2 regions of the Massilimicrobiota sp. An80 genome follow, and region 1 is predicted to be linked to the other one. Evidence: a T-box and tRNA genes for the amino acid it is inferred to sense, from the RefSeq annotation. Region 1 holds a T-box; the other holds one or more tRNA genes.
What was found. The T-box of region 1 lies ahead of trpS (tryptophan--tRNA ligase). A T-box ahead of a tRNA ligase gene usually reads a tRNA of that ligase, here a tRNA-Trp.
Positions count from the first base shown of each region.

Region 2: it has a tRNA-Trp gene. The T-box ahead of trpS (tryptophan--tRNA ligase) is inferred to sense a tRNA for this amino acid. The anticodon was not compared.

Region 1 is NZ_NFHI01000002.1:16,194-24,097, forward strand. It holds gene B5G32_RS00780 (copper homeostasis protein CutC) at 1-283, opposite strand, end outside; gene B5G32_RS00785 (glycosylasparaginase) at 294-1,247, opposite strand; gene B5G32_RS00790 (putative bifunctional diguanylate cyclase/phosphodiesterase) at 1,250-2,800, opposite strand; gene B5G32_RS00795 (cache domain-containing protein) at 2,801-3,490, opposite strand; gene spx (transcriptional regulator Spx) at 3,640-4,095, opposite strand; T-box leader at 4,199-4,398, shown strand; gene trpS (tryptophan--tRNA ligase) at 4,434-5,423, shown strand; gene B5G32_RS00810 (hypothetical protein) at 5,463-6,020, opposite strand; gene B5G32_RS00815 (AfsR/SARP family transcriptional regulator) at 6,172-7,356, opposite strand; gene fba (class II fructose-1,6-bisphosphate aldolase) at 7,613-7,904, opposite strand, start outside.
Region 2 is NZ_NFHI01000010.1:35,268-43,171, forward strand. It holds gene pheT (phenylalanine--tRNA ligase subunit beta) at 1-608, shown strand, start outside; gene B5G32_RS04415 (threonine/serine exporter family protein) at 856-1,311, opposite strand; gene B5G32_RS04420 (threonine/serine exporter family protein) at 1,313-2,065, opposite strand; gene B5G32_RS04425 (nucleotidyltransferase) at 2,102-3,253, opposite strand; gene B5G32_RS04430 (YceD family protein) at 3,400-3,921, shown strand; gene rpmF (50S ribosomal protein L32) at 3,934-4,101, shown strand; gene B5G32_RS04440 (GNAT family N-acetyltransferase) at 4,188-4,712, opposite strand; gene B5G32_RS04445 (hypothetical protein) at 4,715-5,080, opposite strand; tRNA gene B5G32_RS04450 (tRNA-Glu) at 5,180-5,255, shown strand; tRNA gene B5G32_RS04455 (tRNA-Trp) at 5,259-5,332, shown strand; gene B5G32_RS04460 (MurR/RpiR family transcriptional regulator) at 5,711-6,544, shown strand; gene B5G32_RS04465 (pyridoxamine 5'-phosphate oxidase family protein) at 6,929-7,438, shown strand; gene B5G32_RS04470 (hypothetical protein) at 7,577-7,904, opposite strand, start outside.

The sequences.
Region 1 (7,904 bases):
ATCCAAATGCCAAGCCATCTGCTCCATTTTCTAACATGATCTTTGCATCCTGTTTCATCACTTCATATTCTTCTTCATCATAACAAAAACCAGCACCCCTAGGGCGAATCATTGTTATGACTTTTAAACCTGTATTTTGCTTTGTCATTTTCAATGTAGCCAATGTAGGTGTCAGACCACCTAATGATAAAGCACTATTCAATTCAATGCGTGTTGCTCCAGCTTTCCATGCCGCTAAAGCATCACTATAACTCCCACAACAAATTTCTACTATTGGTTTCATACAATCTCCTCTACTTTTCTTTCAATGGGGCCATGCGTGTTTGCATATATTCATCAAGCCATTGTTGACTGGCGGGTTGATAGGTACAATGATTTCCTTCTCTTTGTACCAGATAAACAGTTGGTTTTAAATGTGGTAAACAAACGACAAAAGAAAATGCTTCAATATTACTTGCTACACCAAATTCGCCATCTTTATTCATAGCCACAACAGATAAATCCCCTGCATGCCCTCGTCTTTTGATTAACTTTTGTTCAAGTTCAAAAACAGCTTTTTCACAAGCTTTTTGCGGATGCATTCCCTGTGCCATGAGTCTGACGATTTCATAAGAAATACATCCCTTCATTAAATCTTCACCTAAGCCTGTCGCTGAAGCTCCTCCAATTTGTGAATCCACATAAAAACCTGAACCTATAATAGGTGAATCGCCAACTCGCCCTTTTTTCTTCATAAACAATCCACTCGTTGATGTCGCTGCTGTCATCTTACCTGAATCATCTAAACACACCATCCCAACTGTATCATGACCAGCATATGGCTGGAGTTTTGATTGCTCTTCTTTGATGCGATTTTTATAATGAATCTTAGCACGATCCGTAAGCATATTCTTTCTTTCAAAACCTTCCTGACTGGCAAAACTTTCAGCCCCTTGACCAACCAGCATGCAATTGACTGTTTCATGCGATAAACGTCTGGCAATTGATATAGGATTTGCAAAATCTTGAAGAGAAGCCACTGCTCCAACACTTAAAGTATCTCCATTCATGTATGCTGCATCTAATTCTACTTCCATGGCTTCATTAGGTAATCCACCATATCCCACTGACTTATAATAAGGAAAATCTTCCACTTCTTTAATAGCTATTTCAATAGCATCACCAGCATCACCTTGACTATCTAATATTTTTTCAGCTTTTTCAATCCCTTCCTTAGCCATACGCCAAGTTGCAATAATCCCCCACATGTTTATCTCCTTTCTTTCATATATCGTATTTCAAATTCTTGTTGACTTATAGGTTTATCATAATAATAACCCTGTCCATAATGACAACCAAGTGACTTTACAAAATCATGATATTCTTTTGTTTCTATTCCTTCAACAACTGTAGAAATAGATAAAATTTTTGTCAATTTAATAATTTCTTCCAAAATAATTTGAGCTTTCTTATTTTTTCCATCTAATATTTCTTGTAAAAATATTCTGTCTATCTTTAATTCATCAATATCGATCTTTCCTAAAATATTTAAAGATGAATAACCACTTCCAAAATCATCCATTGAAACTTTAAATCCTATTTGATGTAGCTGTTCTATCTTTTCATTGACTGCATCTACATTATTAATGACCAAATCTTCTAATATTTCTAAAGTCAGCAAATGAGCTGGTACTTGATACTTTTGAACAATCGCATTTAATCGTTCGACATAATCAGATTCATAGAACAATAATTTAGATTGATTGACAGAAATACCGATAGGCTCTATACCTTGATCCATCCATTTTCTAATTTGTAGACACGCCTGTTCAAACATATACATATCTAATTTCATACAAAAGCCACTTTTTTCAAAAATAGGAATAAATTGATTAGGATACAATTGCTGGTTATCTTGTGTGATCCAACGGACTAAAGCTTCACTACTTTGTAATTGACCAGTTTCCATATCAACTTTTGGCTGCAAATATAATTGAAATTCTCCATCTTTTAAAGCCTGTTCCATATGACTTTCAATATGATTATCCATTATTTCCTGTTTATGTAATTCAATATCATAAAACCAAATATTAGAAAGTAGCGTTTCCTTTGATTTTGCTAAAGCAAACATAACTCTGACCATTAAATCTTCAAAACAATTATCCACAATCAGTTCTTCACTTGATATCGCCACACCACAATGAATCTTCAAATGATAATTTGTGTGTAATAAATCCATATATTCAATAATCTCTTCCATCATTTGATTAAGGCGTGTCAATAAAACGGATTCCTCTGTTTCACATAGAAAAACATAAAATTGATCTGCTGTATCTCGGCAAAAAAATTCTCCATCATGTAGATTGTTTTCAATCACTTTCTTTTCATGACATAACAACTGATCTCCCAAATCATGACCAAAAATTTCATTAAAAAACTTAAATTGATGAATATTTAAAACAGCCACACTACAACACTTATTATCCATAAAGTATCGTTCACCCAAAGTCATGAAATAAGAAAAATTATATGCTCCTGTTAAATGATCAAAATAAGCGACTTTCTGTAACTCACGATTGTTTTTTAAAATAATACGATAACCATAAATCAACAATCCTACAACTAACAATATGATACTTAAAAATATCAAACCTACCATTCTCATATTCCTATCAGCAAACAAGTGAGAATTTTCCAACATATTAACACATAAAAGGTTCCAATCTTTTAATCCAATAGGTTTTAATAGAGCATGATATTGTGCATTTTCATATTCAAATGAAAATGTTATATCTTGATGATCTTTTAAATGTTCTTTCATTTACTGATAATCTTGTTTTTGCAAAAAAGGTTGTTGAAATATTGAAGTCTGATGAAAAATATCATATTGAGAGTTGACTAAAACTTGACCAGATTCATCAACAAGATAAGCATATGTATCCCCACCTAAAATACCACTTCCTTGCCCAGCATCCATCAGCAATTCTACTGTTTGTGTAGCGATTAAAGCTCCCACAATCTGTTTGTTTTGATAAACTGGGATTCCATAAGCATAAATCATTTCATGAGTTAATTGACTTTGAAAAATATCAGATACAGTACGTTGATCAGCCAAAGCATCATAAACAACACTTTGAATTTCTTCTTGAAAATCTGTTAGAGGCTTATTGACCAATATCTCTTGATTTAAATTGGCAACAACTCCCCTTTCATCCAAATCAAAATACATCATCGTTATAAAATCATTTTGTTCATTAGTTTCTTCTAAAACCTGTGGAAATTCTTGATTGTTTGTTATATTTTCCAGCTGTAAAACACTAGCAAAAGAATCTAAAAATTGAAAATCATTATCTATTTGTTTTTGTATTATATGAATGTATTTATCAACAGTATTATCAACTTGGTCAATCATATTATTTCTGACAATATGATTTAAATAAATACGCAAAAAAATACTCATAGTCAAAAGCAGCACTACAATAACAGAAGAAATTATGATCATTTTTTTCATTTTTTCTCAAGTTCCCCTTTTATCATCATTTTTTCCTCCATTGTTTCTCATTTCTCCATGATATTATATCACTTTCTTGACAACTATAAAACATTCTCTCACAAAATAAAAATCGCCTCTATCTCAGTATAGAAACGACTCATTATCTTTTATTCACAACCATCATCACATTTATGGTCCTGATAATATTGTTCCTTAATATCAGTAAATTGTGGACAGAAGTCACTATTATTACATTCTTGTAAACGACGCAGTTCACGAGGAATAAAAGCACGAATTTCTTCAGCATTATAACCGACCTGAAAACGTCTTTCATCAATAATAATAGGTCTTTTTAAAATAGATGGATTTTCTTGAATAAAATGAATTAATTCATTAATAGACATATCATCTAAATCTATTTTATTTTCTTTAATAATCTTTGATCTTTTAGAAATAATGTCATCTGTTCCATTTTCACTTCTTTCTAAAAGTTCTTTTAACTCAGTTTCACGTAATAATGTAGAAAAAATATTTTTTTCAACATAAGGAATCTGATGTTCTTTCAGCCATGCTTTGACTTTTCTACATGAAGCACAACTTGGTGCTGTATAAATTCTAATCATTACATCATCTCCTCTTGTTTACTCATTATACATCATTTTCAACAATTATGAAATTATTTTTTATGATTCTATTGATTTTACATCTTTGTCGTTCTATAATGACTTTACAGCAATGAAAGAATGGAGTAGTTATCTATTCATGTTAAGAAAGCTTGTGGGTGATGCAAACAAGCCATGAACGATAATGAATTGGGATTCTGGAGCTAAAAATGGCATGAGTCATTTTTCGTGAGTCGCGTTAAGACAAGAGTGCATATCGATGATATGAATAAAGGTGGTACCGCGTATTTATACGTCCTTTTTTAAGGACGTTTTTTATTTTAAAGGAGGTCGTTATGATGAAAAGAATGTTAAGTGGAATTAAACCAACTGGTCGTGTGACTTTAGGTAATTATATTGGAGCTATCAAACCTTTTGTTTCTTATCAGGATGAATATGAAATGTTTATTTTTATTGCTAATCTTCATTCTATGACTATTTATCAAAAGCCTGCAGATTTACGTAAAAATACAAAAGATTTAATTGCATTGTATATTGCTGCTGGATTAGATCCTGAAAAAGTGACTTTATTTTTACAGTCTGATGTTTTAGAACATGCTCAACTTGGTTGGTATTTAGGATGTATGGTGTCTATGGGAGAACTTTCACGTATGACACAATACAAAGATAAGAAAGCCAAAAACGAAGTCATTGGTGCTGGTATATTTAATTATCCTTCATTAATGAATGCGGATATTTTAATGTATGATCCTGATTTTGTACCGGTTGGTGAAGATCAGAAACAACACGTAGAATTATGTCGTGATATTGCCGAAAGATTTAATTCACGTTATAGCGAAACTTTCAAAATTCCAGAACCATTAGTGACTAAAGTAGGTGGACGTATCATGGATTTACAAAATCCTACAAAGAAGATGTCCAAATCCGATGAACTAGGAAAAGGAACCATTTATATCTTAGACGATATCAATATTTCTAAAAAGAAAATCAAATCTGCCGTGACGGATAGCGATGGTCATATTCATTATGATCCCGAAAATAAACCAGGTATTTCTAATTTGTTGGAAATTTATTCAATATTAGCAAATCGTCCTATTGAAGATCTTGAAAAACAATATGATGGTAAAGGATATGGAGAATTTAAAAATGATTTAGCTGAAGTTTTAGGAGAAGAACTTGAGAAGATACAAAATCGTTATCATGAAATTATGAGTGGTTCTTATTTAGATGACATTTTAGAAGAAGGTGCCAAGAAAGCACGCATCATCGCAAGAAAGAAACTAGCCAAAGTGGAAAGAAAAATTGGAATTACAATTAAAAAGAAATAAAACAGAAAGCAAACTTCTTATGGATATGAAGTTTGCTTTTTAACCTTTTTGAACCAATTCTTTATACAATAATTCATGCAAGGATGTATATCCTTTTTCAATCTTATGTTTTAAAGCCAAATATTTTTCACTGGGATTTTCTCCCTCAATATGAAATTGTTGGCATATTTCCAAGAAGACATCATAACGGACCACAAAAATCTCATCAATAACTTCTTCTAGACACATTTTCTTTAAACGCTCATTTCTTGTTAAACCAAATTCTTTATCATAAGCTTCATCTTTGATCTGATATTGAAAAAAAGTCATCGGTTCTTGTTTTAATATGTCATTAATCTGTTGTCTTTGTTGCCAAGAAAAAGTTCCTCTACGTACAATTGTATGATTTTTAATATCCACAACAAAGCAATAATGACCATCACCAACAATAAAAATACCATCTGTTCCTCTGAATTGATAAAATTTCGCATATAAAAAATCATGTAACTGTTTTGTTGAAACATGATAAAGAGGTGCATTTTCTATTTCTTCATAAGAATCATCGTCCTGCCACTCATATGGTTCTAATAATTCTTCATCATCATAAACAAAATTCACTAACAAAATATTCAACCCCCTGTAATGTATCATATGTTTATTATACCTAAAAAGACCATTCTATAATCATCATAAAAAGAAAAAGACTCACTGTTGCAGTAAGTCTAAAATGGGTATGTCAATATATGTTGTTTCATTTATTTGTCATGCTTTATTGCTTTGGCATGATTTCTCCAACCATGAAATCAATCGTTAATGTTGTATGATTCAATGAATATTTTATTTTACGTAAAACTCTATTCATAACACTTTTGGCATCGTCATTATGGCATGCAGGCAAAAGAACAACAAACTGATTCACATTTAACCTGCATACAACATCACCAATACGAAGTCCTCTGAGTAAAGCATCCTGTACTTTTGTCATCATTCTTTCAATAGCTTTTTGGGAATGTTGATCCTCAATCTGTGAATGATCAAGAATTGTGATTAAACATAACTGAGAACATATACCCAATCTTCCCATCATTCTTGATTGCATAGTATATATTTCTCTAAATGTTCCATACTCACAAAGAAAAGCCCCATAAGCTTCATCACGTGAAAGCTCCTGTTGAATTTCCATAATATCTAAATCTTCATCATGACTTTCTTTTTTAATCATCTCATATAATTTCAGCATTGACTCAGATGGCTTAACACCTAAAGTCTGATACAATAAATCAGTTGTTGCTTTATATATCTCTTTTGCTTTTTTATACTGCTGTTGAAAATATAAAGAACGAATCCAGATTTCATAAATAGACTCTTCTAAATTATCAATCTCAATAGCACGCTTAGCTATTATTTCCATCTTCTCATAATCCTGTTTATCTTCCAACAGCTTTGCATACTCAACAACCTTATCCATATAAAGTGAATGATAATAAACACGTTTAGATAAAGTATTATGATCTTCTTTAATTTCTACCAAATACTTCCCTGTATATTCATTAAGAAACTTTTCAAAATATTCTGGTTTTGAAGAATCTCTTAAATATTTTTCATACTTTTCAAATTCAACTGTATCTATTCTTAAATGATACGCCGGATTAATCGCATACGATCCTTTTCCAGTGATAATAAAATCTGTAAATCCAAACTCTTTTTTTAATAAGGCTCTTAATCTATATATTAAATTTTTTAATGCTCCTATAGGATTATCAACATCATCTAAATACCATAACATTTCAATCAGTTCATTAGAAGGCACTGTTCGCTGATAATGAGATAGGAGATAAGCAAATAATTTCACAAGTTTTTCAGATTTCATCGTGTCACTATCAATTGTACAATTATGATATGAAAACGAAAATTTACGAAACATTGTTATATTAACATAATCGTTCATTGACATATAACCCCGCTCCCTATATAATCTGTGTTTTCATTTTTATTTTAATAGTTTTCTTTAAATTTGACAAGAATTTTAGAATATAATAACACAATTCAAAAAAGCGCTTACACATTTGACAAAGTTGATGTCTTTTTTTGTTATTTTTTCTATGAAATATTCAAAAAAATAATCACTTTTACATATAATCAAAGATCAATAAATATATAGTTTTATACAAAAAAGCCAACTCAATGAGTTGACTTTGCTTCACATGAAATTAAGCTTTACCAATGCATCCGAATAATTCCATTTTTTCTTTAACACAAGTTTTAATAGCTTCAGCACCTGGAGCTAATAATTTACGAGGATCGAATCCTTTACCTTCTAAATCTTTACCAGCTTCAATATATTTACGAGTAGCTTCTTGGAAATATAATTGACATTCAGTATTAACGTTGATTTTAGAAACTCCTAATGTGATAGCTTTTTTAATCATATCAGCAGGAATTCCTGTACCACCATGTAATACTAATGGTAAAGTTCCTGTTTCTTGTTGAATAGCATCTAAT
Region 2 (7,904 bases), on a different contig from region 1:
GTATGTATCATGATGTGACATGGCAACAAATTCAACAAAAAGCTGATTTCTATTTAGTTAAGGGATTTGTGGAAACAATTTTAAAGAAATTAGGAATTAAAGAATCACGTTATACATTGAAACGTGTTGAAGAAGATAATCAAAATTTCCATCCTGGAAGAAGTGGATATTTAATGATGGGTAATGACATTGTTGGTGTCATTGGTGAAATTCATCCTCGCCTTGCGAAAAAATACGATGTCAAAGATGTTTATGTTGCAGAATTAAATCTATCTGTTTTATTAAATTTAAAGAAACCAGCAATTAAATTTACAGATATTCCACAATATCCTTCAGTAACAAGAGATATTGCTTTGGTTATGGATCAAGATATTCCTGTTCATGATGTTGTACGCTCTATTTGTAAAGCTGGTCAACGTTTCATTGTTGATACAAAGATTTTTGATATTTATGAAGGGGAACGTATTGAAAGTGGTAAAAAGTCTGTTGCTATTGCGTTAACATTCCAGGATGCTTCAAAAACATTGGATGATGCAACAATTAATGCCACTATGGAACAAATTTTAAATGTTGTTTCTAAAGAATATGGAGCACATTTAAGAGTTTAAATGCAATACTTTGAGTTCTCTTTATGCGGTTTATACTGTTATTTGAAGAACGGATTGAAAACGAACTGATGAAGGCTTACTTTAGAAGTTAAAGGTTTTCAAACTACCATGATTGATTATAAATGGAGATGATTTTGTTCATCTCCTTTTTTATTTATTATATAATGATATGATTTTATGAATGTGTATAAAATAAAAAGTCATAATACATAGATGCTCATCATCTTAGCATTATAACTTCTTTTATTTATCCCATATCAATAAAATTCTTTGTTTTGATTCTTTTATAAACTTGAAATGCTGTAGAGGAAATTAAAATAGCTAAAGCTAGTGAAAGACTGGTTCCTAAAGTGGATAAAAAGCTTTTCATAAAAAGGTCATTCATCCCTTGTACAGCATACAGCATTGTATAGTAAATACCACTACCAGGAACTAATGGAAAGCAACCGATAACAATAAAAATGGTAGCAGGGGCTTTGAAAAACCTAGCAAAACATTCAGCAAGCAATGATACGCAAAGCATTGCAATAAAACTTTGTAGGAAAATATTGTTGAGTGAAGCAGTTGCTAAATAAATAAACCATCCTAGCGCACCAATAAGAGATCCTGTTAAAGAAAATCGAATATTTTTCTGTATTCTAAATATAAAAGTAAAACCAAAGCAGCCTATAAAAGCTGATAAACACTGTATAAACCCTTCCATTTTAAACTCCTTGTAAAATCATCATCATAATCCCTACACCAATAGCAATGCTGGCAGCTATTAAAATAGCTTCAATCATACGAGATAATCCAGAAACAAAGTCACCGCCAATAATATCCCTTAGACTATTTGTAATAGCAATACCAGGAACAAGAATCATTAAAGTTCCTGTAATCACTGCTTGCTGATTAGTAATGAAATTTATTTTTTGTGCAATAATAGCAATACTGGCTAAAACCATACTTGCTAGAATTGTACGAACAATTCCATTAACATCAAGCTTTTCTAAAAGATATATAAAGTAGTATAAAATAAACCCAATAAAAGCAGAAACAATCATTTCATTGATATGTCCACCAAAAAATGCACAGAACATGGCTGCGGATACAATATAACCAATAAGTATGAGACGATAATTCAATCTTTCGGATTCAATTATCTCAATTTGATTTTTGATTTCATCTAGAGATAATTCTTGATTACTGATTTGTCTGACTAAGCAATTGAGTTCATATAAATGATCCAGATGAGTATGATTACTACGTGATCGCCTGGATGATTGATAGGGTGTTCCATCATGCAAAGTTAATGATAAAGTAAAATATGATGGGATTGCGAAAACTTCAATATCAGTAAAGCCAAATCCTTCACACATTCTTTTTAAAGATTCTTCTACACGGTATATTTCTGCACCATGTTTTAATAACAATTGTCCAATTTTATTGATTTGTTGTAAAATGTCTAAATCGTTCATTTTTTCACCCCACAGATAATTGTTATATCATAAACCTCATGATTGAATCAATGGAATATGTGAAAATTCTTCTTGAATAAGTGCTTGTGGGTGAGAAGATAAAAGTGAAAGTAAACGTGTTGCTTTCAGTTCTATTTCTAAAGCAGGGTGATGATATTTTGGCAGGTTGGTAATTAAAGAATAAGGACATGTTTTTTTAATAGTAGATAAATATTGTCTTCCCTTTTGATTCATAGCTAAGACTCTTAAATAATCGACATGCATGGCATTATGAATATCATTTTTTGTGTTCTTCATTAAAATATGAATAAGCATACGCGAAATACGTGGACGTGTATAACGTTTAGAGGATAACTGATTGATGAATTCTTCCATTGATGAACAAGATTGGATATGTTTATATAATAAATTTTCTAAACCTTCATCGACCATATGATAGCTTTTTAGTTCCTGTAAACTGGATGTACAAATTTGATATTGTAAATATGGAAAAAAATCTTCAAGTTGAAAAAGATCACAATGATGATAAAGATCGGCATGAGGTAGGGAATGAGAAAAATCTTGCTTATTTCTTATAGCATTTCTGATAGCTGATGCACTGGCAATGGTTTGAAGATTTAATCCATGATAAGCATTTGTTCTTGGAAAACAATGAGAAGTTATAGGATATTGATGGAAAATAATTTCTTTGACATAACTGAGTCCTAATAAATCATTGGGTGTTTTAATTTCTTTATTCATAATGTATTGAAGTGCCTGATTGCAGGCATCAGCATAGCGTAATCCTTTTTTCATAGCTTTTTGAACATATTCATTATAGATATCTTGATGTTGAAAAATGGCTTGAGCAATATCAACAAAAGTTGAAATACGACCATCTTCACTACCAAAACATATATCAGTGACCCCTATAGCTGCTAATAAATCTATAGCTCCTTTTGCAAAATAGTCAGCACTCTGACAAGTATAAACAAAAGGTAATTCAATCACTAAATCTACACCAAATTCGATTGCTAACTGACTGCGTTTCCATTTATCAATAATAGCTGGTTCACCTCTTTGTACAAATGATGACGACATAATCGCAATTGTATAATCAAATTGTGCCAGAGACTTTGCTTTTTGGATATGATAAATGTGTCCATTATGAAAAGGATTATATTCAACAATTAATCCTAATATTCTCATGGCTTTCACCTCCAAGGGATAGTTTAACATAGTTTAGGAAATAAACATAGTTTTACTTGAAAAGAGTGGAAATATTCAATGAAATATTTAAATTTAGATTGACATATTTCTTACTTTTATATATAATGGGCTATGCGATGTAAAGGGTGATTTTTTTGAAATGGAATTTACAATGGATTATTAAACAAAAAGATGGTTGTTTTCATTTCGATGAAAAATTAAGTTTTCCATCAGAAATGTTCCATAATTTATCCCAAATTAATGGTTTAAAGGATGTTCATGTTCAAGGACAGGGACGTTTAGACACAAAAAATCATCAATTATACGTTGATTTCCAAATAGATGGAGAAATGATTTTACCATGTGCCATATCATTGGAAGATGTGGATTATCCTTTCCATATTGAATCAAATGTTATTTTTGCTTTTTATAAACCACAAGATGATGAAGAGGTTATAGAAGTTAAGAAAAACATTGTTGATTTAACACCTGTCATTTTCCAGGAGATTATGCTGGAAGTTCCAATGAGAGTTGTTAAGGAAGGTGCTTCTTTAAAGACTCAAGGTCATGGCTGGAAAGTATTAAGTGAAGAGGATGAAAAACATGATGAGGATTATATTGATCCTCGTTTAGCGAAGCTTAAAGATTATTTTAAGGATAAGGAATAAGGAGGTGTACCTATGGCAGTACCACAAAGAAGAGTTTCAAAAACAAGAAGAAACAAAAGAAGAACACATGACAAGTTAACAGTACCAAGTGTCGTTGTTTGCCCAGAATGTGGAGAATATAAATTATCTCATAGAGTATGCAAACATTGCGGAACTTACAACGGACAAAAAGTGTTATAAAAACTGCCCCTTATTTCAAGGGCTTTTTTTATGAATAAATGAAAATAAGAGAATAGCGATTTAGCTGTTCTCTTATTTTTTGAAAATTATTTTCGTTGATGAATAAAATTTTGAGGTAACAGTTCATAAAAAATAGCTGAATGCATTTCTCCTTGAGGATCTTTCCAATAATTATATTGAATATCATATTTTTGAAAACCTATTTTTTCATAAACATGTTGCGCACGAAGATTATTCAAATCTGTACTTAAAACTATTTTGGGTACACCTTTTTGAAAGAGTTCATGAATGAATAATGTGAGTATGGTATGACCTAAACCTTGATTTTGCATATTTATTTCACATATTTTAATACCAATTTCAACTGCGTCATGACAAGGAAAAAAGCACACCTCCCCAATGGGGCAATCTTTATATTCGATAATAAGACGATGCTTATGATTTTTTATTTCTTCTTGGAGTTGGTGCTTAACTTTTTGAACGGTCGTATTGATACCTTCTGGGAATCCAGCATGAGCCATTATTTTTCCGTCATTCCACCATTTTGTAAGAATTGTTGCATCATTTTCTTTTGCATCACGAATGAGTATATTTTTATAAAGAATTTTCATTATTATCTTTTTCTTCTACGATTTTTTCTTGTCGCTTGAAATCCTTCTTCTCTTTCTCTATAATTTAAAAAACTTCCTAGATCATAAACATCATAATCTTTCTTTAATAGTTTTTTACAGGCTTTTTCACTGAGTGCCTTGTTAATGGCATATAAATAATATTTCATGTTTTTATTAGGATATGATTCTTCAAATCTATCTAATAAACGAAAAGGAAAACATTCTGCATCAGCAATATGTAATTCATCATAGTCTTTTAATTCATCTAAACATATAATTGTGATTTTATCAGGATTTTTTTCATATTGACGAAATCCTTCATTAATATCTATTTTCTTAATTTCTACTTTTTTTCCAAAACCAAACATTTTATTTCCTCCAATACTTATCTATAATATCACTATTTCTTTATTTTTTCTATTGCTTTTCTATATTTTATATGTTATTATTACAAAGCAAAATCAATTGGCCTGTTGGAGAAACGGTTAACTCACATGCCTTTCACGCATGCATTCACGGGTTCGAATCCCGTACAGGTCACCATATAGGGGCGTGGTTCAATGGTAGAGCATCGGTCTCCAAAACCGTGGACGCGGGTTCGATTCCTGCCGCCCCTGCCATCAGTAAGTTAGAGCGATTGATCGCTCTTTTTTCTTATTCAAATATATTATTTACGACAGAAGTCATCTCATTGCGATAAATAGTAATTGGGTGGCTTTTTATTCAATGAAATCTATATATGATTAATGTTAAAAAATATTTGATAATTTTGTTATTATTTATAGAGATTTCATGTTTTTTAATTGACTTGCAATATCATTTCTCAAATTTCTCAAATAGAAGTATTTACTTTAACAGGAAATAAACGAGAAATTAAAAAGTATGGTATAATATTTTTATAAAATATAGAAATAGTTATTTTCATGAAATAATCAATGTATCATAAACATGAGTTTTATAAACAATAAATTGAAAATAGAAGAGGAAAGTGATGCTTTATGAGTCTGATTTTAGAAAAAATAGCACAAGATTATAAATTGAATGATAATGATTTATATTTAGCTCAATATATTATTGATCATAGTGATGAAGTGATTCATCTGTCTACGCATCAACTTGCTAAAAATACATACACCAGTGCAACAGCTGTTGTAAGATTCGTAAAAAAACTTGGTTTTGTAAGTTATAATGATTTTAAAATTCATATTCATTCTTTTTTAAATCAATATTACTTGAAAGATATGGAAATTTTATCTCATGAAAGCTTATTTTCAATTAAGGAGAAATTGTCTGAAATTGAAGTGGGTATTATGAATCAGACAAAGCATATGCTTTCAGTAGATACTTTAAAAGAAGTTATGTTCCATATTTCGCAGAATCAATATATTGATATTATTGCTAATGATACAAATGCCTGCATTGGTGAATATGCTAGTCATTTATTGTTGAGTACAGGAAAAATAACAACGGTTTACCAAAATAGGGATAAACAGTTATGGCTGAGTTTGAATGTGGATTCTCATCATACAGTCTTTATGATAAGTAAAAATGGCAAAAATGAACATCTTTTAAATATTGCTGATATTTTGATCAAAAGAAAAATTCCTTTTATTATCATTACAAGTCATAAAGAAAATCCTCTTTCAAAAAAACAGGCTATTTTGTTACATGGTATGGTTCATGATGAATTTGAAAGCTTAAAGGATATGGTCTTTTATATTTCTTTAAAGTATATTTTTGATCTGATATACAGTATTATCATTTCAGACAATTTACAACAGGCTAAAGAAGTGGATCAGCTTTATGGGTCGCTATTTGATAAGAAGGTGTAATCAAACAGATTATAAGCAGCTCTGACTGCTTTTTTTGTTACAATGTAACATTTTTAAAAGGATTTGATTATCAATTTTGTAGCAATATTCCATAATCATTTCTGTGTATTGTATAATTATAAAAACAATGTATGATAAATATGTCAACAGTTTTATGAAAAGGAGAAATTATACATGGTTTTAAGAAAGAATTTTTATGGGGTGGGACCTTAGATGCATATCAGTTTAAATATGTTATTGTGGAAACGTCAAAAGGGTTAAGTATTGCTGATGTAATGATGGTTAAAGCATAGAGTGTATCCTGAGAAACTATTATTTAGATTATGTAGAAATTGAGTTTTATTATCGCTGTAAAGAAGTTATTAAGTCAAATGGAGAAGTATTATGAGAAGAAAAGATCGAGAAATAACAGATTTTAATGAAATCATGAATATTATCAATAAGTGTGATGTGTGTCGTTTGGCATTATTTGATGAAGATTATCCTTATATCGTCCCATTGAATTTTGGTGTAGATAAAGAAGATGATCAATTGTATTTGTATTTTCATTGTGCTAATCAAGGAAAAAAATTAGACTTGATTAAACAAAACAATAAGGCTACTTTTGAAATGGATTGTGAACATAATATTATTCTTTATGATGAAAGAATGTCATGTACAATGGGATATGCAAGTGTAATTGGTCATGGAGAAATTGAATTTGTAGAAGATGAGGATAAATTTGAAGCATTAAAAATATTAATGAAACATTATCATAATGAAGAATTTCAATTTAATACAAATCTTATGAAAGCGACAACAGTCTTTAGATTGAAAGTTTTAGATATGGTAGGGAAAAGAAGAAATAATATTCATCCTGAAGAAAAGACAAAAAGACATATCTCGTTAGAATAAAAGTCTTGATATATGAAATCAAAAATAAAAACATCCTCATATTTTTTGGGTCTCTTAACAAAGTTGTAAATCATTATTTATAAATAAAATGACTTTGATAAAAAAACAATCACTCATATAAAGGTGATTGTTTTCTATTTAGTATTTCTTTTTTAATGCCTTTTTTAATATCTTTAAACCAAAGATATCTTTTTTCTCATTTTTTTCTTTATTTTGATAGACTTCACTGTAATATGCAAAGTTATCTCTAGGATTATCTAAATGATATTTTTTTGCCCAATCTTTAAAATGATTATTAATATAATTATTTAAAGCAACAGGATCATGTTTTTCATGATAAAGTTCAATAAGGTGAAGTGGATCATAGACTGTAATGTTATTTTTTAGAATATAATCAAACATATCAACGACAAGTTTATTATTTAAAATAGAATATGAATATGTATCATTTAATGTCACAATATCT